Regions from separate parts of the Staphylococcus warneri genome, predicted to be linked through region 3. Evidence: riboswitches for the same ligand, from Rfam matches in the RefSeq annotation. Region 3 holds a riboswitch; each other region holds the start of a gene.
The links. Region 3 has a riboswitch for S-adenosylmethionine ahead of EL082_RS09260 (methionine ABC transporter ATP-binding protein). Riboswitches for the same ligand answer to the same signal wherever they lie in the genome.
Positions count from the first base shown of each region.

Region 1: another riboswitch for S-adenosylmethionine. It lies ahead of metX (homoserine O-acetyltransferase MetX); the one in region 3 lies ahead of EL082_RS09260 (methionine ABC transporter ATP-binding protein).
Region 2: another riboswitch for S-adenosylmethionine. It lies ahead of EL082_RS02695 (Na+/H+ antiporter NhaC family protein); the one in region 3 lies ahead of EL082_RS09260 (methionine ABC transporter ATP-binding protein).
Region 4: another riboswitch for S-adenosylmethionine. It lies ahead of metK (methionine adenosyltransferase); the one in region 3 lies ahead of EL082_RS09260 (methionine ABC transporter ATP-binding protein).

Region 1 covers NZ_LR134269.1:14,272-21,883, reverse strand. Annotated here, with positions in the region: gene EL082_RS00085 (adenylosuccinate synthase) at 1-482, opposite strand, end outside; gene dnaB (replicative DNA helicase) at 768-2,168, opposite strand; gene rplI (50S ribosomal protein L9) at 2,200-2,646, opposite strand; gene EL082_RS00070 (DHH family phosphoesterase) at 2,643-4,610, opposite strand; gene EL082_RS00065 (YybS family protein) at 4,625-5,563, opposite strand; gene metX (homoserine O-acetyltransferase MetX) at 5,701-6,666, opposite strand; SAM riboswitch class I at 6,732-6,837, opposite strand; gene EL082_RS00055 (AzlD domain-containing protein) at 6,940-7,269, opposite strand; gene EL082_RS00050 (AzlC family ABC transporter permease) at 7,266-7,612, opposite strand, start outside.
Region 2 covers NZ_LR134269.1:586,007-593,618, reverse strand. Annotated here, with positions in the region: gene EL082_RS02710 (alpha-glucoside-specific PTS transporter subunit IIBC) at 1-572, opposite strand, end outside; gene EL082_RS02705 (MurR/RpiR family transcriptional regulator) at 782-1,543, shown strand; gene EL082_RS02700 (SRPBCC family protein) at 1,629-2,141, opposite strand; gene EL082_RS02695 (Na+/H+ antiporter NhaC family protein) at 2,344-3,639, opposite strand; SAM riboswitch class I at 3,716-3,813, opposite strand; gene EL082_RS02690 (hypothetical protein) at 3,867-4,439, opposite strand; gene EL082_RS02685 (SDR family oxidoreductase) at 4,688-5,569, opposite strand; gene EL082_RS02680 (amidohydrolase) at 5,660-6,781, opposite strand; gene hutI (imidazolonepropionase) at 6,932-7,612, opposite strand, start outside.
Region 3 covers NZ_LR134269.1:1,898,461-1,906,072, forward strand. Annotated here, with positions in the region: gene EL082_RS09250 (MetQ/NlpA family ABC transporter substrate-binding protein) at 298-1,107, opposite strand; gene EL082_RS09255 (methionine ABC transporter permease) at 1,126-1,821, opposite strand; gene EL082_RS09260 (methionine ABC transporter ATP-binding protein) at 1,814-2,839, opposite strand; SAM riboswitch class I at 2,930-3,032, opposite strand; gene EL082_RS09265 (thioredoxin family protein) at 3,090-3,386, opposite strand; gene EL082_RS09270 (toprim domain-containing protein) at 3,379-3,765, opposite strand; gene gcvH (glycine cleavage system protein GcvH) at 4,075-4,455, opposite strand; gene EL082_RS09280 (arsenate reductase family protein) at 4,631-4,984, opposite strand; gene EL082_RS09285 (thioredoxin family protein) at 5,125-5,448, shown strand; gene EL082_RS09290 (nitroreductase family protein) at 5,560-6,099, opposite strand; gene aroD (type I 3-dehydroquinate dehydratase) at 6,177-6,893, opposite strand; gene EL082_RS09300 (organic hydroperoxide resistance protein) at 7,069-7,491, shown strand.
Region 4 covers NZ_LR134269.1:976,096-983,707, reverse strand. Annotated here, with positions in the region: gene crcB (fluoride efflux transporter CrcB) at 14-376, shown strand; gene EL082_RS04935 (fluoride efflux transporter FluC) at 376-732, shown strand; gene EL082_RS04930 (aldo/keto reductase) at 792-1,628, opposite strand; gene EL082_RS04925 (NERD domain-containing protein) at 1,781-2,689, opposite strand; gene metK (methionine adenosyltransferase) at 2,809-4,008, opposite strand; SAM riboswitch class I at 4,117-4,232, opposite strand; gene pckA (phosphoenolpyruvate carboxykinase (ATP)) at 4,386-5,978, shown strand; gene EL082_RS04910 (alpha/beta hydrolase family protein) at 6,454-7,203, opposite strand; gene ytkD (RNA deprotection pyrophosphohydrolase) at 7,214-7,612, opposite strand, start outside.

The sequences.
Region 1 (7,612 bases), 540 kb from region 3:
TTTAATAGTCTTTCGAATGTTTCTTTTTCGACTAAGTCTCCCATACGGATACCAATTCGTTGTGCTTTATCTACGTATGCTGGGCCGATACCTTTTTTAGTTGTACCGATTTTATTATCACCGCGAAGACGCTCTTCATACTCGTCTTGTGCAATATGATAAGGTAAAATCACTTGAGCACGGTTAGAAATACGTAAGTTATCTGTTGAAATACCACGTTCATTTAAACCGTCTAATTCTTTAAGTAATGCAACTGGATCAACTACCACACCATTACCAATAACTGCTAATTTGTCTTTATAGAAGATACCTGATGGTACTAAATGTAATTTATATGTTTCTCCACCAAATTGGATGGTATGTCCTGCATTATTACCACCTGAAAAACGTGCAATCACGTCTGCTTGTTCTGCTAAGAAATCTGTAATTTTACCTTTACCTTCGTCTCCCCATTGTGTCCCAACTACTACGATTGATGACATAAGAGCACCTCCAAATTTTTCTCATTTAACCATGAAGTATTTTACCAATATAGATACTATAATGCAAATAAAAATCGAACATTGATTTCATACAATCAAATTCATCTATTTTTCTTTATAATGAAAGTCAAAAAGTATATAAAAGCTATCATGACGGTATTCAACATATTTATTCAAAAATTCAAGACACATACTTAGTGATTTTTAAATGCCTTTATACAAAACAAAAACCGTACAATAAAACTGTAAAGTTATTTGTTGTACGGTTTTTATATTTAAAATATTTTATGACATTTCTGCATGAGCATAATCTATATCAGTAAATTTGTTGTATTGTTTCATGAAGTGTAATTTCACGGTACCTGTCGGGCCGTTACGTTGCTTAGCGATGATAATTTCAATTTCACCGTTATCATCATTAGTTTGTGGCTCAAAGCTTGAATCATCATCGTCATCCTCATCTTCGCCACGATTATAATAATCATCACGATATAAGAAGGCAACAATATCAGCATCTTGCTCGATAGACCCTGATTCACGGATGTCACTCATCATCGGACGTTTATCTTGACGTTGTTCAACACCACGAGATAACTGACTCAGTGCGATAACAGGGCATTCTAGCTCACGTGCAATAGCTTTTAGCGTACGTGAAATTTCAGATACTTCTTGTTGACGGTTATCTGAGAAACGTGAACCACTACCTTGAATTAATTGTAGATAGTCAATCACAATCATATCTAAACCATGCTCTTGTTTAAGTCGACGACATTTAGAACGTAAATCATTGATTCGAATACCTGGCGTATCATCAATAAATATTTTTGTTCGAGATAGTTTACCAACTGCAATCGTGAATCGGTTCCAATCCTCTTCGGTCATTGTACCGGTTCTTAATCGGTTTGAGTCAACGTTACCTGAACTACATATCATACGTGTTGCTAATTGGTCTGCACCCATCTCAAGAGAGAAGATACCTACTGTATATAAATCTTCATGTGTTGCTACCTTTTGGGCAATATTAAGTGCGAAGGCAGTCTTACCAACAGATGGTCGTGCAGCTAAAATGATTAAGTCGTTTCGGTTAAAACCTGCTGTCATTTGGTCTAAATCTCTATAACCTGTTGGAATACCAGGTGTTTGACCACTATTTTGATCGAGTTCCTCAGCAGTTTCATACACTTGTCCTAATACATCTCGAATATCTTTAAAACCATCACTCTCACGTGTAGATGATAGTTCTAAAATACGTCGCTCTGCATCGCTCAAAATCGTATCTAATTCTAACTCATCATTGTATCCGTCATTGGCGATACTATCTGCAGTCTGAATCAGTTTACGTTTAAGTGCATGTTTAAATACGATATCAGTATAATATTGAACGTTTCTTGTTGTAGGGACATTGGTAGATAATTCTGCAAGATATTGCGGGCCACCCGCTTCACTCAAGCTTCCTTCAGTCGTTAATTGATCCATTAACGTCACTACATCAATTTCTTTATTATCTTCATTTAAGTGCATCATCGCACGGAAAATATGTTGATGGGCGCCTCTATAAAATGACTCAGGAAGTAACACTTCCTGAGTTGTATTAATTAATTCCGGATCAATAATAATGGCACCTAAGACAGATTGTTCGGCTTCATTGCTATGTGGCATTTGATTTTGCTCGTACATACTATCCATTATTGATTACACCTCTATTTTCAATCCATCTTTATTGTTCTACTGTATGCACACGAATAGTACCTTCAACTTCTTTATCTAATTTAACAGGTACGTTTGTATAACCTAGTGTGTGGATACCTTGTGGTAAATCCATTTTACGTTTATCTAATTTAATGTCATGTTGATCTTTAAGGGCTTGGGCAATTTGTTTCGTACTTACTGAACCAAATAATTTACCGCCTTCACCTGTTTTAGCAGATACTTCAACTTCGATGTTAGCTAATTTTTCTTTTAATGCTTTTGCATCATCAATTTCTTGTTGTCTGTCTGCTTCAGCACGTTTATTTTGTTGTTCTAATTGTTTTAAGTTACCAGGTGTTGCTTCTACAGCATAATTATTTTTTAATAAGAAGTTATTTGCATAACCTACTGGTACGTCTTTAACTTCGCCTTTTTTACCTTTACCTTTAACATCTTGTGTGAAAATTACTTTCATGCGTCTTCACTCCTACTCATTTGTTCTGTTATTGCTTGTTGTAATTGTACAATGGCATCTTCGACTGAGACACCTTTTAATTGTGTCGCTGCATTCGTCAAGTGACCCCCGCCACCAAGGGCTTCCATTGTTAATTGAACATTAACTGAGCCTAATGAACGGGCTGAGATACCGACTAGGTTATCTTCACGTTTGGCAACGACATATGAAGCTTCTATACCTTCTAAACTTAACAACTCATCGGCTGCTTGTGCAACTGTAACAGGATGATAAATTTTATCGTCTGAGCCATGTGCAATCGCAACACCGTTATCTTGTACTTCGACTGTTCTAATTAATTCAGAACGGTTAATGTACGTATCCAAATCATCTTTTAAGAAGTGTTGTGTAAGAATAGTATCGGCACCATGTGCTCGTAAATAACTTGCGGCATCGAACGTTCTTGAACCCGTACGTAATGTGAAGTTTCTTGTATCAACAATAATACCTGCATACATAACAGTAGATTCAAGACGTGTTAAACGCTGTTCAGTTGGTTGATATTCTAGCAACTCTGTGACAAGTTCTGCTGTTGAACTTGCATAAGGTTCCATATAAACCAGTAATGGATTGGAGATAAAGCTTTCACCACGTCTATGGTGGTCAATCACTACCTTACGATTTGCTTTATTTAAGACATTTTCATCTAGAACCATTTCTGGTTTATGCGTATCAACGACAACAACCGTTGTTTTCGATGTCATCATATCCCATGCATCGTCTGATGTAATAAATCGTTCTTTAAGTTCTGGTTTCTTATCAATTTCATCCATGACACGACGCAATGTTGGATCGATATCAGATTCATTTAAGACAACATATGCTTCTAGATTATTCATTAATGCGAATCTAGACACACCAATGGCTGCACCAATGGCATCTAAGTCAGGTCGTTTATGTCCCATCACGATGACTTTATCGCCTTCAGTTAAGATATCTTTTAATGCGTGTGAGATAACACGCGCTCTTACACGTGTACGTTTTTCCATCGGGTCAGTCTTACCACCATAGAAGCGTACGTTGCCGTTCATGTTTTTAATTGCAACTTGGTCGCCACCACGACCTAGCGCTAAGTCTAGACCTGATTGCGATAATTCACCTAAGTCGATAAGATTCTCAGTACCTTCACCGACACCAATACTTAATGTCAATTGTGCTCGGTAACCAACACTTTTCTCACGTAATTGACTTAAAATGTTGAAATTTGAATCTTCGATTTCTGCTAAAATCTTTTGATTTAAATAGGCTACGAATTGGTCTGAATTATAACGTTTGAAATAAATATTATATTCTGATGCCCAACGACTAATTACACGTGTAACCATTGAGTTAATTTCAGAACGCTGTGTATCGTTCATGTTTTGCGTGATTTCATCGTAGTTATCTAAGAATAATGTTGCAATAATGGGTTTTGAATCTTCATATAGTTGGTTCGTTTGTACTTCATCTGTAATATCGAAGAAGTATAAGCAATGTTCATTGCTTGAATAACGTACTCTATAATGATAATTTTCATGTTCAATTTCTACTTCTTGAACTTTCTCCAATTGCTTTAAGATATTAGGAAATATTTCGTTTACCGATTCTGAAATAACATTAGTTGTTAAATGTTCAGACATAAATTGGTTAACCCATTCAATATGGTCGTTCTCATCTAACACAATCATCCCGATCGGTAAGTGTTTAATCGCCTTATTACTACTTGTTGTAATATGACCACTTAAACCATCCACATAACTGTCCATTTTCATAAAAGCTTGTCTTAGCAAGAATCCACTAGCAATAATCATTACTAGTAGTATACCTGCAGCTATACCTGCCACGATTTGGTTAAATATAAACCAAACGATGACTAATGCTATAGCAGTCAGTACCATTATGATAAATGGTATGAGCAAAGCTTTTTTAGTGGATTGACGGTTCATTCTTCCACCTCTCATCACTTTTTATTATTATTGTTCATTAGTTGTTTTAAATTGATACATAAATCGATGACACCTAATAACCCTACAATATGAGTCATTGGTGTTAATAATGTCCCTATAACCATTAATATGATAGTTACTACATTCGGTAGTCGCTTCGCTTTTCCGAAGAAATGTATCACGCTCATCCCTTGAATGTACATCACTAATGATAACACAACTTCAAAGTTTAATACGATACTCTGGAACGTACTTGGTTGGGTTGCAAACATGACACAAAGTAAATCAATAATATAGATTGTTAATAGCGTACGATTCATTTGCCAAGCGAATAGTGGTTTGAATATTGGCGTAGCTACTTTGAATTTGCGCAAGATTGGAAATGTTATGATCAGATTAATTAAAACGAAAAGAAAAACGATAATAATGAGATAACTAGGGAGTTGGACCGTCATTTGGCGGATACTTTCTTCAAGCATCTGTCTGTAATCAGCATCTGCTCCACTTGTTAATAACATGTTATGAACGGTTTCTTTAACTGGGTTAACTAATGCGGCTGCTCTTGGGATTTTTTCAAATACTTGTAATAACATGAATCCTATCAATGTCATTAAACTTAGAGATACCGTTGTTACATATAAAATTCTTTCTTTTGTTGCTCTTTCCTTAAGTAATTGTCCAATGATTAAACTCGTTAAAATCACTAAAACCATCATACTTAAGACGAATGTATTACCTAATAATGTTGTAATTATAACTGTTACTAAGGCACTAATTCCAAATGACTGAATAGATTTGTTCCATAATACGACACCTGGGATTGTTGCAAATAAACATAAAATTAAGCCGAGAATAGGTAATACATGTGTTACTAAAGCGACTATCACTAGTGCTAATGTGCCTATCATAGTTGCTTTAGGTTGTATTTTTGAAAACACACACGCCACTCCCATACTTTTTTTGACTATAATTACCATTTTAACCTCTTTGAAAAAAATAAACAATAAAGTACTACTGGTATTTATGTCGGTCAATTCCAGCAGTACTTTAGAGTGAAATACAACTTATTTTATGATTATAAAAATAGTCATTATCGTCGAATATGTTTCGCATTTAAAAAGTGATATAAATTAGGTGCCCAATCTTCAAAGTTAAGTAAGAAACCATCGTGCCCCACATTATCTGGTACAAAAAAGTGTCGATGATATTTAAAACGTTGTCCTGCCGCTAATACTTGATCATCTGGATATAACAAATCATCTATGAATCCCATCGTTAATACCTTTGTGTCTAATGATTTAAACACCTCATCAACATCATCTCTGCCTCTATCAATATTATGACTATCTAAGACGTCCAGCAGTGTTAAATAACATGATAAATCAAAGGATTCTTTGAACTTGTTCCCTTGATGTTGTTGATAACTAACTACCTCTTCAGGTGTGAAGCGTTGATCATAACTTTTAGAAGATCGATAGGTTAAAAATCCTAATTGTCGAGCAATACTTAAACCTTCTTTACCTCCGATATGAATCGCTTGTCTAGCAATCTCATTAAAGGCACAACTGTACGATGAGGTTTTATCTGTAGCAGCAAGTATAACCGCTTTATCTACTTGGAATCGTCGATTATAAAGTAATTCTAGTGCTTGCATACCACCTAAACTCCCACCGATTAAAATATCTATTTTATTAAACCCTAGTGCTTCTATCCCCTTCTCAAGTGCACGTACGATATCTCTTAATGTTAAATGATCTGGAAAATGTGGATCATTATGCTTTGAACTTGAACCAAATGGACTCCCTATGACGTTGAATGTTAAAAATTGATAATCATTGATAGGCATATAACCACCATCAATAATTTCACGCCACCAACCTGGATGTTCATCTGTACCATATGTAAGATGATTGCCAGTTAATGCATGGCAAACTAATGCTAATGGTTGTCCAGGATAACCTACATGTTCATATTTTAATTTTAAGTTTTGTATCGTTTCTCCAGACTCTGTCGTGAATTGGCCTAATTCTAATGTATCAACTGTATAATTCGACATATATGAATCCATCCTCCTTTAAATAAAAAAGCTTCTTACTCTATGAGAAGTAAGAAGCGGTTCAGTACTTATCATTCGAGTGCTCGTTGGTTTTAGCACCGTACTCGTATTCTTTATAGCCGGTTGCTGAAGCGTCTATGGGCCAAGTCCCTCAACTTCTCTGAATAAGATTTTATGATTAAGTTTTGAATAAATACATTAATTATCTAAATTTTCTAACTACTTAAATTTTAACTAACTCTATCACGAAATTCAATATGTAGACCTTGATTTCTATAGAAAGAATCTCAATAGAGCGATAAATGCAATACCGCCTAAAATGGTCCAAGTTAGACTTCTCGTATATATGGCTAATAATACAGTTGGTATTAATGCAATAATGAATGGCACATTGAGTGTATAGCCTACACTACCTTCATGTTGTTGAATAATACCGTCCAAGACAAGTGCTGTAAAAAGTGTGATAGGTATAAAGGATAACCATTGAATAAAAACATCTGGTAGATTTACTCGTGAAATCATCATAAATGGAATCACTCTGACTAAAATCGTAACAATACCACATAGAATAATAATGATTAACATATGTTGATCTGTCATCATCTGTCCATCACCACCCCTAATGTAGATGCGACAACCGCAGATATTATAATCGCTACATACGAGGGCATAACAAAGCTTAACGTTAACATCATCACAATGACACATAGAATAAGCACAAGATAGATGTTGATCTTAGACTTTTTAACAGATTCAAATTGAGCAATTCCTAAAAATACAAACATAGCTGTAATCGCAAAATCTAATCCTAACATCTCTGGATTCGAAATATATTTGCCAAATACAGCACCAACTACACAAGAAAAGGTCCAAAACAAATATGCTGTGATGTTTAAACCATGCAACCAACGATCGTTAATTGGCTCACCTTTTAAATAAGGCGTGA
Region 2 (7,612 bases), 1.1 Mb from region 3:
ACGACACATGTAATTGCTGCAACAGGTAACATAACAAAGAATGAAATCGTCACTACAAATGTTAATCCTTGGAATACGCCTAACATTTCTGGAAGACGTTTACTATAATAACGATTATGAATCCATGTAATAATACCTGAGATAATAATACCGCCTAAAATATTAGTATCTAATGTTTCTATCCCGGCAATTGCTTTAAGACCAGTAACATTTTCAACGCCTTTTTCTAAATTGGCACCAAATGTATGTGGCCATTGCGTTAATATCGCATTAATAAATGTATTAAACATCAAATAGCCCATTAATGCAGCTAGTGCAGCATGTCCAGGTGCTTTTTTAGCCAAAGATAATGGTAAACCTACTACAAATACAATTTCCATATGGTTGAATATGACCCAACCACCTGACTCTATTACTGACCAAAATTTAAACCAAAATGTATGTTGGTCTGCTAAACCTCCCATAATTGTTGGGTTTTTAAATAATGTTGCAAACCCAAGTACAATCCCAAAGAAAGCAAACATCAAGACAGGTACAATCATTGCACTACCAAAACGTTTGATTGCATTCATTATAATTACCTCCACATCCCAATTTCGTTCTATTTCACATTGAAAATGAGTATTAAACCATTCCTTTCAATGTCTTATCTTGTTTCTAATATATAGTAAACGCTTACATCACTACAACGTCATTGACGCATTTTGAAAGTATTTTGTATAATCAGATTATGTTTTCTTATGATGAAAATTTTTTCAACACTAACAAATGAGGTGTCGTCATGTTTCTAGATGAACGTGTGAACGCGAACTTTAATCAACTCAATGACAATGATTTACAAATTGCAAATTTCGTTAATACCCATGTTGATTTATGTAAAAATTTGAAAATTCAAGACTTGGCGCAACATACACATGCATCAAATGCCACTATACATCGCTTTACACGAAAATTAGGATTTGATGGTTATAGTGACTTCAAATCATTTTTAAAATTTGAAAGTGAAAAGAAAAATCAATTGCCTTCTGACTCTATCGAATCATTTAGACAAGAAATTGAAAATACATTTAATTATTTAGATCGTATAGATTATGAACTATTAACTAATAAAATGAATGATGCTGGAACGATATATTTATATGGAACAGGTCGAGCTCAAATCAATGTGGCTGAAGAAGCACAAAGAATATTATTAACAATGCATAAAAACATCATTATTCTTTATGATGTCCACGAATTAAAAATGGTCTTAAACAAAACAGTATCGCAAGACCTTTTCTTTATCATTTCACTATCTGGAGAAACATATCAATTAAAAGAAGTGACTCAGTTATTACAATTGAGACAAAAATATTTTATCTCTGTCACAACGATGAAAGATAATTCGTTAGCCCAACAAGCAAATTATAATGTTTATGTATCTAGTAATACATTTTATTTAAATGATGGCACTGACTATTCAAGTTTCATTAGTTATCATATTTTCTTTGAAACGCTGCTCAGAAAATATAATGAACGCAAAGAGAAAGGCGACCTCAATTGATGCATTAGCCTATAAAGATAAAAAGCCAGTAAATGAGCTTTCTTAAGTTCATTTACTGGCTTATATAACTTATGTTTAAAACGAATTAGTTATTTTTTTGTTCTTCAATTTCTTCTAACACTGCATTCATTTTATCAAACATAAGTTCAAATCCATGTGCAGTGGAATCATGATATTCTTTCTTTTTCTGTTTGTATTCAAGGTTGGTTAATCTTCTTTCGCGTTCCATATATGATTGATAATAGAAGAACATTTGTGTGCCACCTGATTCACGTTCAAAGAATTCTACTTCTATAATATCCTCATCGTTACTTAAGCCTGGCATACCTATTGTCATTTTAATAAATTCATCCATGACTAATTCTTCGTATGTACCTTCGATAATATTTTGTTTGCCATTTCTACTATCAACGATACGATACTTACCACCTTCTTGGACATCTGCTTCAAATGATTTATTCGTACGTTTCGACGTCATAAACCATTGTTTAAGAATATCTTCTTTCGTCCAAGCTTCATAAATTGTTTCTGGTGAATATTTTAATAAACGTTCAATATCAATTTCTACATATTCATTTTCCACATTATACTTTGCCACTTTCAGTCACCTACTTTCACTCTTAATACTATTTTAACGTATTTGTTCAAACTTCCAAACATTTATACATTAAAAAAGATTGCGCTTCTACACATTTAGTCTAGTTTACCATTAAAACGCTGACTTAAAACATTTTCAATATTTATAATTCTATTTATCAACTAAAAAACCGAGACTAAAAAGTCTCAGTTTTTAATCATATTTATGCTTTATTTTTTAATTTCGGATACCCAATTAAAATAGCAATCAGCCCACATACTCCAAGCATGATTGGATAAATACTATAAGGTACAAGTAAGAATGGTGAGATACCAGCCACTCCTGCAGCTGAAATAACTTGAGGACTATATGGTAATAAGCCTTGGAAACATCCACCAAATATATCTAAAATACTAGCTGATTTACGTGGATCAACATCATATTCATCTGCTATATTTTTAGCTAATGGTCCTGACATAATGATTGAAATAGTATTATTAGCTGTTGCAATATCTGCTACACTAACTAAACTGGCAATACCTATTTCAGCCCCACGTTTAGATTTCACGCGCCCTCTAACTACATTTAACAACCAATCTATACCGCCATTATGTTGAATAAGTCCTACTAAACCACCAATTAATAGGGCAATCATCGCAATATCTTCCATACCTATAATCCCTTTAGATACAGCACTTAGTAATCCTTTCCAACCAAATGAGCCATCAATAAGACCAATGATTCCAGATAAAACTGTTCCACCAATAAGAACGATAATCACATTGACACCAACTAGCGCTAGAATCAACACCAATAGATATGGAATGACTTTAACTAATTGGAAATCATAACTTTTAGAATGATCCATGGAAATACCATTTGTTAGGAAAAATAGTACAACTATAGTTAATATCGCACCTGGTAAAACAATTCTAAAGTTTACTTTAAATTTATCTTTCATCTTCGTATGTTGTGTACGTACAGCCGCTATCGTAGTATCAGAAATCATAGAAAGATTATCTCCAAACATAGCGCCACCAACTACTGTAGCCATAGCTAATGCTGCAGAGACATCTGTTGCTTGCGCAAAGCCAAATCCTACTGGTGCAATAGCTGCTACTGTGCCTACTGATGTTCCCATTGAAATAGAAACAAACATACAAATGATAAATAAACCTACTATAATTAAATTTTCAGGGATGAGAGACAATCCCAAATTTACAGTAGAAGTCACGCCACCCATTTTCTCTGTAGTCGTAGAAAATGCGCCTGCTAAAATAAAGATAAGCATCATTAAAATAATATTTGAATGACCTGCACCTTTAGTAAACACTTCAACTTTAGTGGCAAATTTTTCTTTGCGATTCATCAACAAAGCAACGATTACTGTAATCGTTATCGCAACATTTAACGGCATCGTCGTGAAATCACCCGAGATGATACCTACACCTAAAAATAACAACATAAATAATAATAACGGAAATAACGCCCAAGCATTACCCTTTTTAGTTTCTTTCATCATTAGACCTACTTCCTTACAAAAAATACCTCTTTTCCTTATGATAAAGAAAAGAGGTCCATCTACAACGATTATCCCCTTATCTTCAAACCTAGACAGGTTACTGGAATTGGCACATGATTCAATGTTGCCGAAGCTTCATAGGGCCAGTCCCTCCACTTCTCTTGATAAGTGATTCATATTTAACGTTTACGTTACAAGATAATTCCTATGACGTCAATCATAAATTATAACTTCGTCGTAAAATATTTTTCATAAATAATTAATGCAACAGCAACTACGAATAACATTGCAATAGCTATACCAAAGACGATCCACCATTTTAAATAAAGTGATACAATCATTAAAATAATAGAAATGATCGTCATACTAATCATCAGTATTTTAAATTGTCGTTCACGTTGTTGAGAGATCACTTTATAATCTCGATGATTTTTCCTTTGTGTATCATCATCAATTTGTAATTTAGTTTCTATATAAAAAACAAACGCCATAGTTACCATTAGGATTAAGAAACCAATCCATACATGGGATTGTGATATTAGCACTATTCCGGCATAACCTAAATACAAACACCCCGCAATAATACCTAATAACCGGTCGATTGTTTGATTAATCCATATGATATTATTTTTAATATTTTTATTAACAAAATACAGATTTTTTAATGCATTGGTTAAAGCAAATAAAAGTATTAAAATGATTAAAAACCATTGATTTTTAGTAAATAACGAAAATATAACTATAGCGATTATACCTATTATGAACGGAGCAACCCTTATAAACCTATCTTTCACCATGTCATAACCTCCTTTAGATATAAGATTTAATTTGCATGTCCTCGTATAAAATGCCAATCCCTTAAATATATAGGGTATTTTTTAATTAAATTTCATTCTTCAAAAAGGTTAATAATTTTATATTTTTATTTTACATTAAACATATTTTTATTCCAAATTCATAATAAAATTGGATATAGTTATCATATAATTTGTCACAAAAAAATAGTCGATAAAGTATTAACACTTTATCGACCAACTTATATTCATTAGTTAATTTGAATACCGCCTGTCACACCGAAGACTTGTCCAGTTGTATAACTTGATTCTTCAGATGCTAATAGGACATATGTTCCTGATAATTCAACAGGTTGTCCTGCACGGCCAAGTGGTGTTTCCTTACCAAATTCAGGAATATTTCGTTGTGGTTGTCCACCAGTAATTTGTAATGGTGACCAAAATGGTCCTGGGGCTACACAATTGACACGAATACCTTTTGCGCCAAGTTCTTCTGATAAACTTTTTGTTAATGAGATAATTGCAGCTTTCGAAGCGGCATAATCATGTAAAATAGGACTTGGATTATATCCTTGAACAGATGATGTTGTTGTAATTGATGCACCTGGTTGTAAATATTCTAACGCTTTTTGTACTGTCCAAAATATAGGATATACATTGGTTTCAAATGTCTCTTTAAATGATTGTGTATCAAACCCTTGTATATCGTCATGGTATTGTTGATGTCCAGCTACTAATGTCACATTATCCAGCCCACCAAGTTGTTGATGTGCTTCTTCGACCATGTCATAGTTAAATTGTTCATCACGTATATCACCAGGCAGTAACACTGCTTTTTGTCCCGCTTCTTCAATCACTTGTTTAACTTCTTGTGCGTCTTTGTCTTCACTTGGAAGATAATTAATAGCAACATCTGCGCCTTCTTTAGCATAAGCAATAGCTGCTGCGCGTCCAATGGCAGAATCGCCACCAGTGACTAACATTTTATATCCTTTTAATCGACCGTGTCCGACGTATGATGTCTCACCGCAATCTGGTTCAGGTTTTAATTGGCTTTGCAAGCCTGGAAGTGGCTGCTCTTGTTGTTCATAGTCTGTTGATTTGAATTTATTTCTAGGATCTTGTGCTGACATTTCAAATTCATCTCCTCAATTTGTATATGTTCTCATATACCCAAGGTTATCCAGATGTTAATCATACTATCTTTATACAATTTATGGAGACTATTGATTCAGAAGACGTTTAGTGAGTGTCACAAAATATGTCGGCACTTTTTCTAAAATACGTTCATCAGGATCAAATAAAGGATGATGTAGATCATACTCACTATTAGATCCTATGAATGCAAATACGCCGGGATACGTTTCTGTATAACCAGAAAAGTCTTCACCAATTGTTAATGGTAAATCCATAATTGATACATGATAACCAACATCTTCTGCTACTTCTATCGCTATATCAGTTAATTCATCATCATTAATCACTGTTCCAGGAAGTCGTGTATATCGGCAATCAACTTGTAAATTAAATGTTTGTGCTAAACCATCAGCAATTTCATTCATTCGTTGTTCGATATACGCTCTATGCTCAGGTTTAAATGAACGGACAGTACCTTGTACATAGGCTTGATCCGCAATGACATTCCATGTATTTCCACATGAAATTTCACCAATTGTAACAACGGCATTATCAAATGCAGATAAATTTCTACTAACAATCGTTTGTAAACTATTAATCAGTTGACCTAAAGCCACCGTTGGGTCATTACCTTGTTCTGGTTTAGCAGCATGCGCGCCTTTTCCTTTAATATCAAATTCGAAACGGTCTACTGCAGATGTAATAGGACCTTTTTTAATTGCAAAGTCACCAATGTCCATCGTTGGATAATTATGGAAACCTAAAACTGCTTTTACACCGTCTAATACACCTGTAGCTACTACTTTTTTAGCTCCATGACCTAGCTCTTCTGCCGCTTGGAAAATGATTCTCACTCGACCATTTAGTTCATTCTCTTGGGCTTTCAATTGTGTTGCAACGCCTAATATACTTGCCATATGAATATCATGACCACATGCATGCATGACACCTTGATTGGTTGACGTAAATTCATGTTCGACTTGCTCATTGATAGGTAGCGCATCTATATCAGTTCTAATCGCAATCATTTGGTCCCCTTGTCCTATTTCTGCAACTAATCCTGTATCTAAAGGTAAATCTAAAATTTTTATCTCATGTGCTTCTAAAATACGTTTAAGTCGTTGTGTAGTTTCATATTCTTTCTCTGATATTTCAGGGAATTGGTGAAATGTTCGTCGCCAATTCACATAGTCTGTATAATCAGTCATTGTTATCTCCATCCCTTTCAACCTAAAAACTATTTTTCTATATATAGTAACATAATTGTCAAACTTTTCTAAAAATACACTGATCCTTTTACTATAAACAAAAAACCGTACCGACAATGTCGGCACGGTCATTTCAATGAACACTTTGTCTTAATCTAATGAAAATTCATTATCTACAATTACTCTACCATCTTTAATCACTTTTTGAGCATGGTTGATACCAAAGTGATAAGGAATATATTCATGGTTTGGCGCATTCCAAATAACGATATTAGCTTTGTCGCCTTCATTAATTGTACCTGCGTCTAAATCAATAGCTTTTGCTGCATTAACTGTTACCGCATTCCAAACTTCATTTGGTGATAATTTTAATTTCAATGCGGCAATGGCCATAGCTAATTGTAAGTTATTAGTAACACTGCTACCAGGGTTATAGTCTGTTGCAATAGCGATAGCACCATCATTATCTAGCATACCTCTCGCATCTGCATAATCATTTTTATCTAGATAGAATGTCGTAGCTGGTAATAATACGGCTACTGTGTCACTATTTTTTAATTTTGCTTTACCTTCTGCACTTGAAGCAACAAGGTGATCAGCAGAAATTGCATTTTCGTCAATAGCTAACTCTAGACCACCAAGTGGATCAATTTCATCAGCATGAATTTTAACTTTAAATCCTGCCTCTTTCGCTTTTTGCATATAATGTTTAGATTCTTCAACTGAGAATACACCCGTTTCACAGAAGATATCTGCAAAGTCTGCATATTCTTTTACTTCTGGTAAAAGCTCAATCATCTCATTTAAGAACGCTTCATTAGACTCTGCTTC
Region 3 (7,612 bases):
TGCCTTTCAAATATATTACGCTTATAAAAAAGGGATGGTTAAATGTTTACAATAATTGTCCATATAGTAGCAATATTATTAATACTCATATCCTTGATTTTAATTATTAAAAATCAATTTACTAAGCCTGATAATAATGCTATGTTACCTTCTACACTTCTACTTATTGCTTCATTAATTTTGTTACTTTATAACCTATTTAAATGAGCTTATTAGATATTAAAAAAATTATACAAATGATATAAATATAAAAAATCCTCAAGCACTTTTGTCTTGAGGATTTTACTATTTCTATAATTATTCTGCTGGCACTACAGCACCATCATATTTTTTATTAATGTAGTCTTTAATTTCTTTTGAACGTAAAACTTTCATTAATTCTTTAATTTTCTTATCGTCTTTATGTCCATCTTTAACTGCGATTAAGTTAGCATATGGATTATCTTTAGCTTTTTCATAAGCGATTGAGTCTTTTTTAGGATTTAATTTTTGATCAATAGCATAATTTGAGTTAATGATAACTGCATCTGCATCTTGTTTTTGATAGATTTTTGGTAAGAATTCTGCTGATTGTTTGTTGTTAAATTTGATGTCTTTTTTGTTTTCAGTGATGTCACTGAATTTTGCGTCTTCAATTTTAACGCCTTTTTTAATTTTAATTAATCCTTCATCCACGAAGAATTTAAGGAAACGACCTTGTTCTGCAGGATTGTTAGAAACGTATACTGTTGCACCTTTAGGTAAATCTTTTAAGCTTTTATACTTTTTAGAGTAGACAGCCATTGGTTCTAATTCTACGTCACCAGCTGATTCAATTTTGTATCCTTTTTCTTTACTTTCAGTTTTTAAATAAGGTGTATGTTGGAAGAAGTTGGCATCTAATTCACCTTTATCTAATAATTTGTTAGGTGTTGTATAGTCGTTGATTGTTTGAATATCTAATTTATAACCTTTTTTCTCTAATAATGGTTTTGCTTTTTCTAAAATTTCTGCGTGAGGTGCAGGTGAAGCACCTACTTTAATTGTCTTGTCGTCATCCTTACCTCCACATGCTGCTAATGCTACAGTTAAAGATAATAATAATAAAATACCTAAAATTTTCTTCATTGATTTGTCCCCTTTTCTTTAGCGTTTATCAATTTTGTTTGTAACCCAGTCACCAATAAATTGGATGATGAATACAATGATTAAGATGAAAACTGTTGAAACTAAAATAACGTCTTTTTGATTTCGAGTGAAACCTGTTAAGTAAGCTAAGTTACCTAAACCACCAGCACCGATAACTCCGGCAATTGCTGTAGATCCCACTAATGCAATTGCTGTTACTGTTAAACCTGATACTAACGCCGGCATTGCTTCAGGTAGTAATACTTTTCTTACTACAGTCCAAGTATTAGCACCCATAGACCACGCTGCCTCAATTACCCCTTTATCTATCTCTTTGAAAGCAATTTCTACTAATCTAGCATAGAATGGCGCTGCACCTATGATTAATGCAGGTAGTGCACCTGTTGGACCACTTATTGTGCCTAAAACGACACTTGTAAATGGTATTAATAACAAGATTAAAATGATGAACGGTATCGCTCTAAATAGGTTCACGATAAATGAAACGATTGAATAAAATATTCTTGCCACTTTTGAATGACTCTTAGCCGATAAAAATAATAAAACACCTAAAATCAATCCAAATATAAAAGCAAATATTGTTGATACGACAGTCATATAAAGTGTTTCAACAATGGCTTGCCAAACTTCTGGCCATTGGACGTTCGGCATTGTAATCATTTCTTGGAGTATTTCTCCAACTGACTTACCCATGTCTTAACACCTCCACATTCACATGTTTCTCATTAAGATTAGATTTGAAATCTTCGAAATTTTCAGAACTTATAAAAGGTATATGGATAACTAAAAATCCTAATGTACCATTTCTTGTATTTTTAATGTCAGCTTCTAAAATATTAACGTCAATCTGATGCGTTTTTGTAATGTACGATACAATTGGTTGAGTCGTATTTTCACCGTTAAAATTCAATCTAACTATGTAAGCATTGTTATCTAATGGTTCTAACGCATCTAATGATTCCTCAAAATCCTCATTTAAATCATCTTTTACAAATCGTCTCGTTACTTCGTGTTGTGGATTTTCAAATACTTGGCTAACTTGACCTTGTTCTATCACGCGTCCGTTTTCCATAACTGCGACTTCATCACAAATTCGGCGAATCACTTGCATTTCATGTGTGATTAACACGATTGTTAAATTTTGTTGCTCACGTATTTTTAATAATAAGTCTAAAATTTCATCTGTAGTTTGAGGATCAAGTGCACTTGTAGCTTCATCACAAAGCAATACTGTCGGATCATTGGCTAATGCTCTGGCAATACCAACTCTTTGTTTCTGTCCACCAGACAACTCAGATGGATAAGCATTTTCTCGTCCCTTCAAGCCTACAAGTTCTATTAATTCATTTGCCTTACGTTTTGCTTCTCCTCTAGATAATCCTGCAATTTCTAGTGGGAATGTAATATTTTTAAGTACAGTTCTCGACCATAGTAAATTAAAATGTTGGAAAATCATACTTACTTTTTGGCGCTTCTTACGTAAATCTGACTTCGATAATTGACTTATGCTATCTCCATCAATAATAACTTCTCCAGAAGTGGGTGCTTCTAAATTATTAAACATTCTAATTAAGGTACTCTTACCTGCTCCAGAAAAACCAATCACCCCAAAAATGGAACCGGATTGAATGTTTAAATCAACGTGATCTACAGCGAGTACGTCTTTATTTTTCGTATGATATCGTTTCACGATTTGTTTTAACTCAATCACGTTAATGCCTCCTTGTTTATAACTAATACAAATTAAAAAATGCTTCCTCAAAACTTTAGACTGTTTGAGAAAGCATTTTAAAATATCTTTCTCTCATCTTCTAAAGTTTACCTTTATGTGAATTGGCACCATTTCTATATAAGACGGTTGCCGGGCTTCGTAGGGCACATCCCTCCACCTCTCTCGATAAGAGTGTTTGCATGATTTAATTTTATTTAATCCTACCATCACGGTAGAGATTCGTCAATAATTATTTTAAATTTTCTAACAAATAAGGAACAGACCTAAACGCATACAATCTTTTTACTTCTTTATCCTTATTCATTAACATTAATACTGGTACTGACATAATTTGATGTGTTTCACTAAACTTTGGATGAAAGTTCATATCAATTTTCTTAACCGGAAGTTTCAAAATTTCATTTGCAATATCCAACATTCTTTCAGACACTTTACATGTACCGCATGTAGGCGTATATCCGAAAATGAGATGTTTATCTTCACCAAAGTTTTCAGTCACATCGTCTATTTCGATTGATTTACTCATTCACTAAAACTAACCTTTCAGTTTTTAAATTAGGTATAAGGGATTTCTCTTTTTTGCAATTAAATCCATGTTTGGTAAGTACATGCGCTAAATAATTTTTAGGACAATTGGCCACTTCGCAAAATGTTTTATCTACAAAAATATGTTCAGACTCACTTAAATACCGTTTGAACCATTTTCTAATTCGATCCCCTTCGTCATCTGAATCAGCTAAGACGAAAACTTGTTTACCATAAAGTGATTCTATCATATCATCTATCTTATCTATACTCATAGTACCATGCGTACAAATAATACTTACTGGTTCTGCAATGACTTGCTGCACTCGTTTTTTATCAGATTTACCTTCAACAATGATTACTTTATTCACAATAGTCATAAGTATTCACCCTTTAAAAATCGAAAATTAGCTATCACTATTTAATTCCACGAAGATGCTATTTATAAAACATATACTACAAAAACTTAAAATGAATTAACCATTTCATTACACTGTTAATATCTTTTTTACAAATAGCATCAATGTCTTTTTAAATCTAAGTTCATCAGATTATATGTACGCATGCCTATAAAATTCTTCCTTCGGTTCGCCTCTGCTTTCGCAATGGCATAAGTGTTTCTAAAATCTAAAGATTTAAGAAACACTAAAAAAAAACTCCTTGATACGAGATCGAGGAGTTTGCAAATATTATTCGCCAATCATTTCTGAATATTGTTCTGCTGATAATAATTCGTCAATTTGGCTTTCGTCACTAATTTCTACTTTAACCATCCATGCTTTTTCGTATGGTGATTCGTTTACAAATTCAGGACTATCTTCTAATTCTTCATTAACTTCAACTACTTTACCAGTAATTGGTGCATATAATTCAGATACAGTTTTTACAGATTCAACACTACCGAAAGTGTCGCCTTCGTTTAATTCATCATCAGTTTCAGGTAATTCAACGAATACGATATCACCTAACTCGTTTTGAGCATATTCAGTAATACCAATTGTCGCTACATTTCCTTCAACTTTAACCCATTCATGTTCTTTAGAGTATTTAAATTCGTTTGGTACTGCCACGATAAATCCCCTCCTAATTTTAAGTACATTTTAATGATGCCATACCCACAATTATCAATCAACTATTATCTAAAAATTTTAAACCTTTAAATATTCGGATTTAAGATGTAAATTGGTATTTTTATGACTTTATTAAAATGAAAGTTCACTTTTTATATTTTGAAATGGTATCCAATTATAACCAAGTATTTTTATACTCTTCTTCTTTAAAACCTAATGTGATTTTATCACCTAATATAGCTAAAGGTCTTTTCACTAACATGCCATCTGAAGCAAGTAATTCAAAACGTTCTTCGTCTGATAAATCATCTAATTTATTTTTTAAATCTAATTCACGATATTTGGCACCGTGTGTATTAAATAATTTTTTAGTGTCTACACCAGTTTTATCAACAATTTCTTTAAATTCATTTTTCGTTGGTGTATGTTGAACAATATCAATTGGTTCATAACTCACACCGTATTCATCTAAAAATTTTGCTGCTTTTTTGCAAGTTGTACAATTTGCATATTGGTAAAATTTAATCATCGCTTTGCCTCCTTTATCTCTTAAATCCAATATATCATGTTATTTTAGAAAACGCTCTACTTTTTAAGCTTATTTTTTTATTTAAGTATTTTCATCCGTTATAATAAATTTACTAAATTTTTTCAAAGGAGCTTTTATAAATGGAAAGTATTAAAACAACTGAACAATTTAACGACACTGTCCAAAACGATCAACCTGTTATCGTCAAATTCGAAGCAGGTTGGTGCCCTGATTGTAAAGCAATGGATATGTGGATAGACCCTATCGTTGAAAAATATAAGGATTATGAATGGTATACTGTAAATCGTGATGAATTGGAAGATGTAACTGCTGAAAATGATGTTATGGGTATTCCTAGTATTTTAGTATTTAAAAATGGTGAAAAGTTAGCTCATTTACACTCAGCAAATGCTAAATCTCCTGAACAAGTAGAATCATTCTTAGACGAAACATTCAATAAATAATATACAAAAAATGGTCGAGACATTGATTAAGTATCATAGTACCAACTTATTGGTTTATGACTTAGTTAACGTCTCGACCTTATTTTATTATATTGCTCTACATCATCACTTTTAATACTCTGAAATTAGGTCTCTATTCTTACGTTTAGCTTTTGTCATTGGTTCTTCTAAATCAGTAAGATATAAGAATCCTGCTAATATTTCATCATCTTCAATATTTAATGCTTTACGGATTTTAGGTTCAAAAATATATGCAGGTGATTTCCAACAAGTACCAATACCTGCTTCATAAAGTAACAACATTAAATTTTGGGCAAATGCACCGAATGCAAAGTAATTTTCTCTATTTTGACGTTGTCTTGGATCTGCTTTCATAATCAACAACAACATGCCGCCTAGTTTTGTCACTTTATCATAATGATCAGCTCGCTTTTCCGGACTATCGGGGAAAGCAAAGCGTGTGATATCTTCACTCATGTTTCCTAATCTATCTTTAGCAACATGTACAACTCTCCACGGCTCTCTCATACCATGGTTAGGAGCATCGGTAGCCTTTTCTATAGCCTCATATAAAGCATTATCATCGATAGTCATATCGTGTTTAAACTTCTTGACGCTTCTTCTGTTTGATATTGCATCTTGTAGTTCCAATCATATCGCTCCTTCTTCGTTCATTGATAATCTTTATCAATTATAAAATATATTAAGGTAATGTTCAAATCGTCGACTTACTTATTATAGAAATCTATTTGTTTTTTCAATTCTTCTACATGAATTTGTCCTGGAGCATGCGGTTCATTTAAGCAACCATAAGATACAGTACCACCAAATACGCCCTGTGCCGTACGACTAACTAAGCCTATATCCGACATTGCTATACCAACAATGTGCTGATTTAAAGCATCAGCCGAGTCTTTGACTGCCTCCAATAGATGTAATACATCCTTTTCATCATTAGGCATAACTGCCACTTTTAAATAGTCTGCTTCGAATTGGTGCATTTTATAATAAGTGAATTTTAATTCTTCTAATGATGGTGTTTCATTAAAATTATGATGTGATAGTACCACTTGAATGCCTTTTTGATGTGCCTTATTTATAAGAGTTAAATAAGTATTTTTGTCTTTTTGGTCATCCCATTCAATGTCTAACATGTCATAATTTGATTCATCAATGAGGTTTTGAATTACACTTTGATATTCAACTTCATTCACATAACCCTTACCTCCTTGGGAGTTAGATCTATATGTGATTAATACTTTAAATTCAAAAGGCAATTCATTTAACTCATCGACAACCTGATTAACTCCTGTAATATCTGCCCATTGATCTATTCGTAATTCAATAATATCAATACTGTCTTGAAAGAACTCTAAGTCTTTAAACAAGTCAGTTATCGTTGCTTCTTTAGGCGCAATCGTTACGGCTATATCTACCTTTTGCATATCAATCCCTCATTTCATTCAATACATCATTAATTGATTATTATTCTAAACTAAATTACATCAAACCGCCATAAAGTGCTTTGCAGTAACATATCTTAAAAAAAATTCACACATGATTGAGATGAATATTTACGGGTATAGAAAAATATATACAAAATATAGGAGGTAATCATATATGGCAGTTCAATATGAAACTAAAGCAACAAACGTTGGTGGACGTAAAGGACACGTTCAAACTGATGATAATGCGATAAATGTAGATGTATTACCACCACAACAAGCAGATGGTAAAGCAACAAACCCTGAGCAATTATTTGCCGCAGGTTATGCATCATGTTTTAATGGCGCGTTTGATTTAATCTTAAAACAAAATAAAGTACGTGATGCAGAGCCAGAAGTAACACTTACAGTAAGATTAGAAGATGATCCAGATGCTGAAAGTCCAAAATTAAGCGTAGATATTGACGCGAAAGTGAAAAATGTATTATCTCAAGAAGATGCTGAAAAATATCTTCAAGATGCACATGACTTCTGTCCATATTCTAAAGCGACACGCGGTAATATCGATGTCAATTTAAATGTTAAAGTAGAAGACTAAATAATAGTTTAAAAGATTAAATAAAAAGACACGTTCTTATAAGAACGTGTCTTTTTTTCATATAATCTCCTTAAGTAATTTTCCCCATCCTGACGATAACTCTGGTATACTGAATATATAA
Region 4 (7,612 bases), 920 kb from region 3:
AGGACTTTTGAAAATGCAATATTTTTATATTTTTATCGGTGGTGCCTTTGGTGCATTATTGAGATATCTGTTTTCTTTCTTTAATCATGGACATGACATACCTATAGGCACATTAAGCGCCAATTTAATAGGTGGCTTTTTTATGGGATTTTTGTCGGCTTTAACAATTAAGCTATTTAACAACAATCCTTTATTAAAAAAAGCCGTCACTACTGGATTCATGGGTGCATTGACTACATTTTCTACATTTCAATTCGAACTCGTTCAAATGTATAATCAGCAACAATGGGCGTTATTAATCATTTATGCTTTGATAAGTTACATCCTTTGCATTCTTTTATGTTTACTAGGTAAGAAATTAGGTGAGCAGTTATGATAAAGACAATGATATTAGTTATGCTTGGTGGCGGCATCGGTGCGATGATCCGTGCGATAATATCAAATTACTTCAATCAATTTATTACCAAATTACCTGTGGGTACATTGATAGTTAATATTATGGGATGTGTGTTAATTGGCACCGTATCTGGATTATCACTGCACATCAATTGGATAAATTCATTCTTCATCACAGGTATTTTAGGCGGATTAACAACATTTTCAACCTTATCTAATGAACTTGTAGGCATGGTATCACCTAAATTTAAGCCTATACCTTTTATTATTTATACACTCTTGCAATTTGTAGGCGCATTTTTAAGTTGTTATTGGGCTTATCATTTATTTCAATAGTTGATGATATATTAAAACCACGTCCCCCCTTTCAATTTGAGGACGTGGTTTTGTCTTTTTTATTGGCCATTAAATTCTGATGGATCAGGTCCAATTCTTTTATTTTGATTAAGGTCATCTAATTTTTTCATTTGGTCATCATTCAATTCAAAATCTAATATATTTAGATTTTCATCTATACGGTGTGGTGTCACAGATTTAGGGATTGTTACTACTTGATGTTGATAGTTCCATCTAATAATCACTTGTGCTGGCGTTTGCCCAACTTCTTGTGCTACCTGATTAACTATTTCATCATCCAATATTTGAGCATTCATTAATGGTGACCAAGATTCCATCACGATATTTTGAACATCTAAATATTGTCTTAACTCTTTTTGAGTTAAGTATGGGTGGAATTCAACTTGATTGATGACTGGTTTAATAGATACTTGAGCCAATAATGCTTCAAAATGATCTACATTAAAGTTACTCACTCCAATGTTTTTAACACGCTCTTGTTTATATAAATCTTCCATACCTTGCCATGTATCTATCATTAGTGCTTCATTCGTACCTGGCCAATGCATTAAATATAAATCTAGATAATCTAAGTCTAATCTTTTCAAACTATTTTCATAAGCTTGTTCAACATTTTCTCTACCAAAATCTTCTAACCATAATTTTGAAGTAATAAATAAATCCTCACGTTTTAAACCAGTGGATTCAAGTCCTTCTTTAATACCTTGGCCTACTTTTTCTTCATTACCATATACCTTTGCTGTATCGATACTTCTATATCCATTTTCAATTGCGTATTTAACAGCTTTTGTACAATCATCATTATTTTCTACTCTAAATGTACCTAGACCAACTTTCGGCATCGTGTGTCCATTATAAAATTTAATATTGTCCATACATTCCCACTCCTTAAATACAATTTCATTATTTCTATACCCTATGAAAGTAAATCAAACTTAGATTAAACGTAAGTCATATAAAATTCAATTTCTGTGCTCAAAACTAAAAAAGCTAGTAGAGTTAAAACCTCTACTAGCTTAGTTGAAATTTAATTAAAGGATTCAATTTGTTCCATGATTTGTTGTAAATCGTCGACATTATATTGAATACGTCCATGGAATACAAATTTGTTAAAGAATTCATCAAGTTGTTCTGGTCCAACTAATACTTTGACATTACTATTTTGAGCATAGTTCGAAATAGTAACATCCCCATCATTTTTAGGATTAAAGTAAAGAATAGACGTTGGTGTATACTTTGTATTTAATTTACTTTGTAAGTCACCTGCTACATTCTGTATTTGTTGAATTTCGTCTGAATAGTTTATAAATGATAATGATTTTTGATCATTATTTTGATCAAGTACTAATGTTTGTGGTGTTGATTGATCTAATTCCAACGTATTAAATACTTGTTCCATAGTTGGTAACTCAGAAAACTGAGCACCGCTAATCCCATTATATACATGACCTTTTAGTAATTGAGAGTCAATAATATATAAACCAGTACGAGTAAGAACGAGATGACTAATTCTTTCAATTTTATTTAATTCATTTGTTGGTAGGAAAATATTAGCCATGATATGCATATCTTCAGGACGAATACGTTTTTCATTGACTAAACGCTCACGAATACCAATTAATCGCATATCAGTTACATATTCACTATGGTTTTTAGAGAATAGCTTTAATGCATCAATTTCTCTTTCTTTACTATTTACTGTAGCTTCATAATCTTCTTTTTGTTTCGTAACTGCCTTTTTATTCTCAATACGTTCTTTTTCTAAAGCTTCTTCATGAGATGCCTTTATACTTTGTTCTTTTTGTTGGTATTCTTCTTCTGTTTGTTGCTTAATCTTTTTCTTACTATTTAAAGCAATTAAAAATAGTACAAAAAAGATAAATGCAATGACTACTGCAACAATTAACCCTATACCAATAGGTGAAGATAAACTCATCACATCAACGCTCCTTTTATATGATCAATACAACTAATTATAAAACATAATGATGACATTTTCGACATTTAGTCGCAATTTATCTTATTATATTTCAAACATCCCATAAGTTATTTCGTTTAAACTTTGTTAATCGTATCTTTTAAAACGTTGACTTTATCTAATTTTTCCCATGGTAATAATACGTCAGTACGTCCGAAATGACCATATGCAGCGGTTTGTTTATAAATAGGTTGTTTTAAATCCAACATTTTAATGATACCAGCTGGTCTTAAATCAAAGTTTGCTCTAACCGCTTCAACTAATTCAGCCTCTGTTACTTTACCTGTTCCGAAGGTATCTATAGCTATTGATACTGGTTCAGCTACACCTATTGCGTATGCAAGTTGGACTTCACATTGTTCAGCTAATTCTGCAGCAACAATATTCTTCGCTACATATCTAGCAGCATAAGCAGCAGAACGGTCTACTTTAGTTGGATCCTTACCACTGAAGCAACCACCACCATGGCGTGCATAACCACCATACGTATCCACGATAATTTTACGTCCTGTTAATCCAGCATCCCCTTGTGGTCCACCGATTACAAAACGTCCTGTAGGATTAATATAGAATTTTGTCTTATCATCCATTAATGATTCTGGAACAGTTGGATAAATAACATGTTTTTTAATATCCTCTTGAATTTCTTCTAAAGATTTATCTTCAGCGTGTTGCGTTGACACAACAATAGTATCAATACGTTTAGGTTTATCATTTTCATCATATTCTACAGTGACCTGAACCTTACCATCCGGACGTAAATAGTCTATAATGTCATCTTTACGTACATCTGATAGACGTTTCGCTAATTGATGAGATAAGAAAATAGGTAACGGCATATAAGTATCTGTTTCGTTTGTAGCATAACCAAACATTAATCCTTGGTCACCTGCACCAGTTGCTTCAATTTCTTCTTCAGAAATATCATCACGGTATTCTAATGCTGTATCAACACCTTGAGCGATATCTGGTGATTGTTCATCAATGGCAGTTAAAACGGCCATCGTTTGTGAATCGTAACCATATTTAGCACGTGTATAACCAATTTCTTTAATGGTCTCTCTTACAACTTTCGGAATATCAACATATGTCGTCGTTGATATTTCACCTGAAATTAATGCCATTCCAGTTGTCACTGTAGTCTCACAAGCCACACGTGCATTAGGGTCGTCTTTAAGAATTTCGTCTAAGATTGCATCAGATACCTGATCAGCAATTTTATCTGGATGTCCTTCAGTTACTGATTCTGAAGTAAATAATCGTTTATTGTTAGTCATGTTTTGCTCCTTTTAAAATATATTACGATAATTCTCTTTTATTTGAGCTAAATAAAAGAGCCTTCTACTACTACCTAGATAGAGTGAAGGCTCTTATACGTCCATTCGCTCTTATCGTTCAGACATTATACGTCTGCAAACGGTTTGGCACCTTTCTTTTTATATGTAAAAAGAGGTTGCTGGGTTTCATTGGGTCCATGTCCCTCCACCACTCAGGATAAGAGAATCCGTTAAAATTAATACTACCTAATAAGAGAATTAATGTCAATTTATGATTTAAGTTATTTTAGTAATAATTTACGGTGGATTAATTAAATTGATATGTTATACTATTGAAATGTAAAGGCTTACATTATAACTATCTGGAGGGATTAAGTATGTCGATTGATACATACTCTGAAACGACTAAAATTAAACAATTATTAGAAAAACCATCAACAAAGTTTCAACTATCAACAACTCAACTTTACAATAAAATATTAGATAATAATGAAGGTGAACTTACTGAATTAGGTGCTATTAATGCTAGCACTGGTAAATACACTGGCCGCTCACCTAAGGATAAGTTTATCGTTACTGAACCTTCATATAGAGATAATGTAGATTGGGGAGACGTCAATCAACCTATCGATGAAGAAACATTTTTAAAGCTTTACAATAAAGTATTAGACTACTTAGGCAAGAAAGACGAATTATATGTTTTTAATGGTTACGCAGGTAGTGATAAAGATTCACGTTTGAAATTAACTGTCATTAACGAATTAGCATGGCATAATTTATTTGCACATAACATGTTCATTCGTCCTGAATCTAAAGAAGAAGCAAAATCAATCAAACCTAACTTTACAATTGTATCTGCACCACATTTCAAAGCTGATCCTGAAGTTGATGGCACGAAGACTGAAACGTTTGTCATTGTGTCATTTAAACATAAAGTGATTTTAATCGGTGGTACAGAATATGCTGGGGAAATGAAAAAAGGTATCTTTTCAGTAATGAATTACCTATTACCTATGCAAGATATTATGAGTATGCATTGCTCTGCTAACGTGGGAGAAAAAGGCGATGTAGCACTATTCTTTGGTTTATCAGGTACAGGTAAAACAACGTTGTCAGCTGATCCTGAAAGAAAATTAATCGGTGACGATGAACATGGTTGGAATAAAAATGGCGTGTTCAACATTGAAGGTGGTTGTTATGCAAAAGCAATCAATCTTTCAAAAGAAAAAGAGCCACAAATTTATGATGCTATTGAATACGGCACTATCTTAGAAAACACAGTCGTTAAAGAAGACGGTACTGTTGATTTCGATGATAATAAATTCACTGAAAATACAAGAGCAGCTTATCCTATTCATCATATTGATAATATTGTATTACCTTCAAAAGCAGCACATCCTAATACGATTATCTTTTTAACTGCAGATGCATTTGGAGTGATTCCTCCAATTTCAAAATTAAATAAAGATCAAGCAATGTATCATTTCTTAAGTGGTTTCACGTCTAAATTAGCAGGTACAGAACGTGGTGTAACAGAACCTGAACCATCATTCTCTACTTGTTTCGGCGCACCTTTCTTACCACTTCATCCTACAGTTTATGCAGATCTTTTAGGAGAATTAATTGATAAACATGATGTTGATGTTTATTTAGTTAACACTGGATGGACTGGCGGTAAATATGGTGTTGGTAGAAGAATTAGTTTACACTATACGCGTCAAATGGTTAACCAAGCTATCTCAGGGAAATTAAAAGATGCAGAGTTTACAAAAGACTCAACATTTGGTTTAAATATTCCAGTTGAAATTAAAGATGTACCAAAAACAATCTTAAATCCTATCAATGCTTGGAGCGACGCTGAAAAATATAAAGCACAAGCAAATGATCTTATCCAAAGATTTGAAGATAACTTCAAAAAATTCGGCCCTGAAGTCGAACACATTTCTGACAAAGGTGCTTTCAATAAATAAAAGTAAAACAGGCTGGGACATAAATATATATTTCAAGTTACATTCATATTTAGGCAGTAGTTGACTGTAAAGTCATTCTTTTTCTTAAAGAAATTAGAATGACTTACACATGAGTATTAACTCATGTGTTCAGATTAAGTTTAAGAGGTATACATGAACTTAAAAGTTCATGCATAAAACCGTCTAAGTAATGAATTACAAAGACGGTCTAATGTACCAAGCTTTTTCATTTCTAGTCAACCTTGCCGGGGGGACGGGCCCCAAACATAGAGAATTTCGAAAAGAAAATCTACAGACAATGCAAGTTGGGGATGGACAACGATAAAGAAATACTTTTTCTTTAGAAATTAGTATTTCTTATGCATGAGTTTCACTCATGTATTCCTATTTTAAAGTACACATTAGCTGTGGCTAATGCGTAAGAACCACTTCATATTCAATGATTAGTGGTTCTTTATTATTTCTGTCCCACTCCCTATTTTTTGTTTATTTCTATTTGAGTCATCCATTTATGTATGTACTTTAAAGTTTCTTTTAAAGCAAATGGTCGAGGTACATGTCCTTCTTCCATTTGATAAAGTGTATCATAATGCACACCAATGTCTTTCAATCGTCGTTCTAGATAATAAGCTTGATGAATACCTACCTGTTTATCTTTACCACCATGTACAATTAAAATCGGTGGACTTTGCGGTGTAATATATTGTATCGCTTCTCTAACTTCATATGCTTCATGATCTTTTTTAGGGTGCCCAACCATTCTTCTCAGCATCCCTCTTAAATCCACACGCTCTTCATACATTAAATGTATATCAGAAACACCACCCCAAATGATATAACTATCAACTGGTAAATCTTGAAATGTTAGCAAGCCTTGCAACCCACCACGAGAAAATCCAATCATATGTATAAACGCGTTGGGATATTTTGAATGTAATATGCGTATAAGTTCAGTGACATCATTTAAATCTCCTCGATAAAACTCATCTTTACCTTCACTACCATTATTACCTCTATAATAAGGACCCACAACAAGTGTCTGTTCATTAGCAAATTGCATTAAGCGAGCTGCTCGTACCCGACCAACTTGTCCTTTTCCGCCTCTTAAATAAACCACTATTCTATTAACTTTACTATATGGTGTCATCATTAGTGCCTTCACTTTTAGATGATCAACATCATAAGTGATTTCATCAAACTGGTGCGTAGCTATTTCAATCGGCATTCTTTTCGTTTTAATAAAGTCCAAGTGAAATCACCCTTTCAAAACAGTGTAAAATGGCGTCATCTTGTAGCAAAAAACTACGTTCACTATATGGTATGTCTTCTATAGAAGTAAAAAGACAAGGGCCATCTGTTTCTAAATAGTCAGTTCGATTGGCTAAAGATGAAACTTGAATAAAATAAACATCTTTGACAAACCTAGAGGCATCGTTAGTTTTCACAGTATATTGAGCAATGTACTGTATTTCTTCTATAAATGCACCGGTTTCTTCATATAATTCACGCTGGATAGCATCAATGCTTGATTCTCCATGTTCCCTTTTGCCGCCAGGAAATTCAATACCTCTATTTTTATGTCGAGTAAATAATAACTTCCCTTGGTATACTGGTATTGCAAGAACGTGATTACC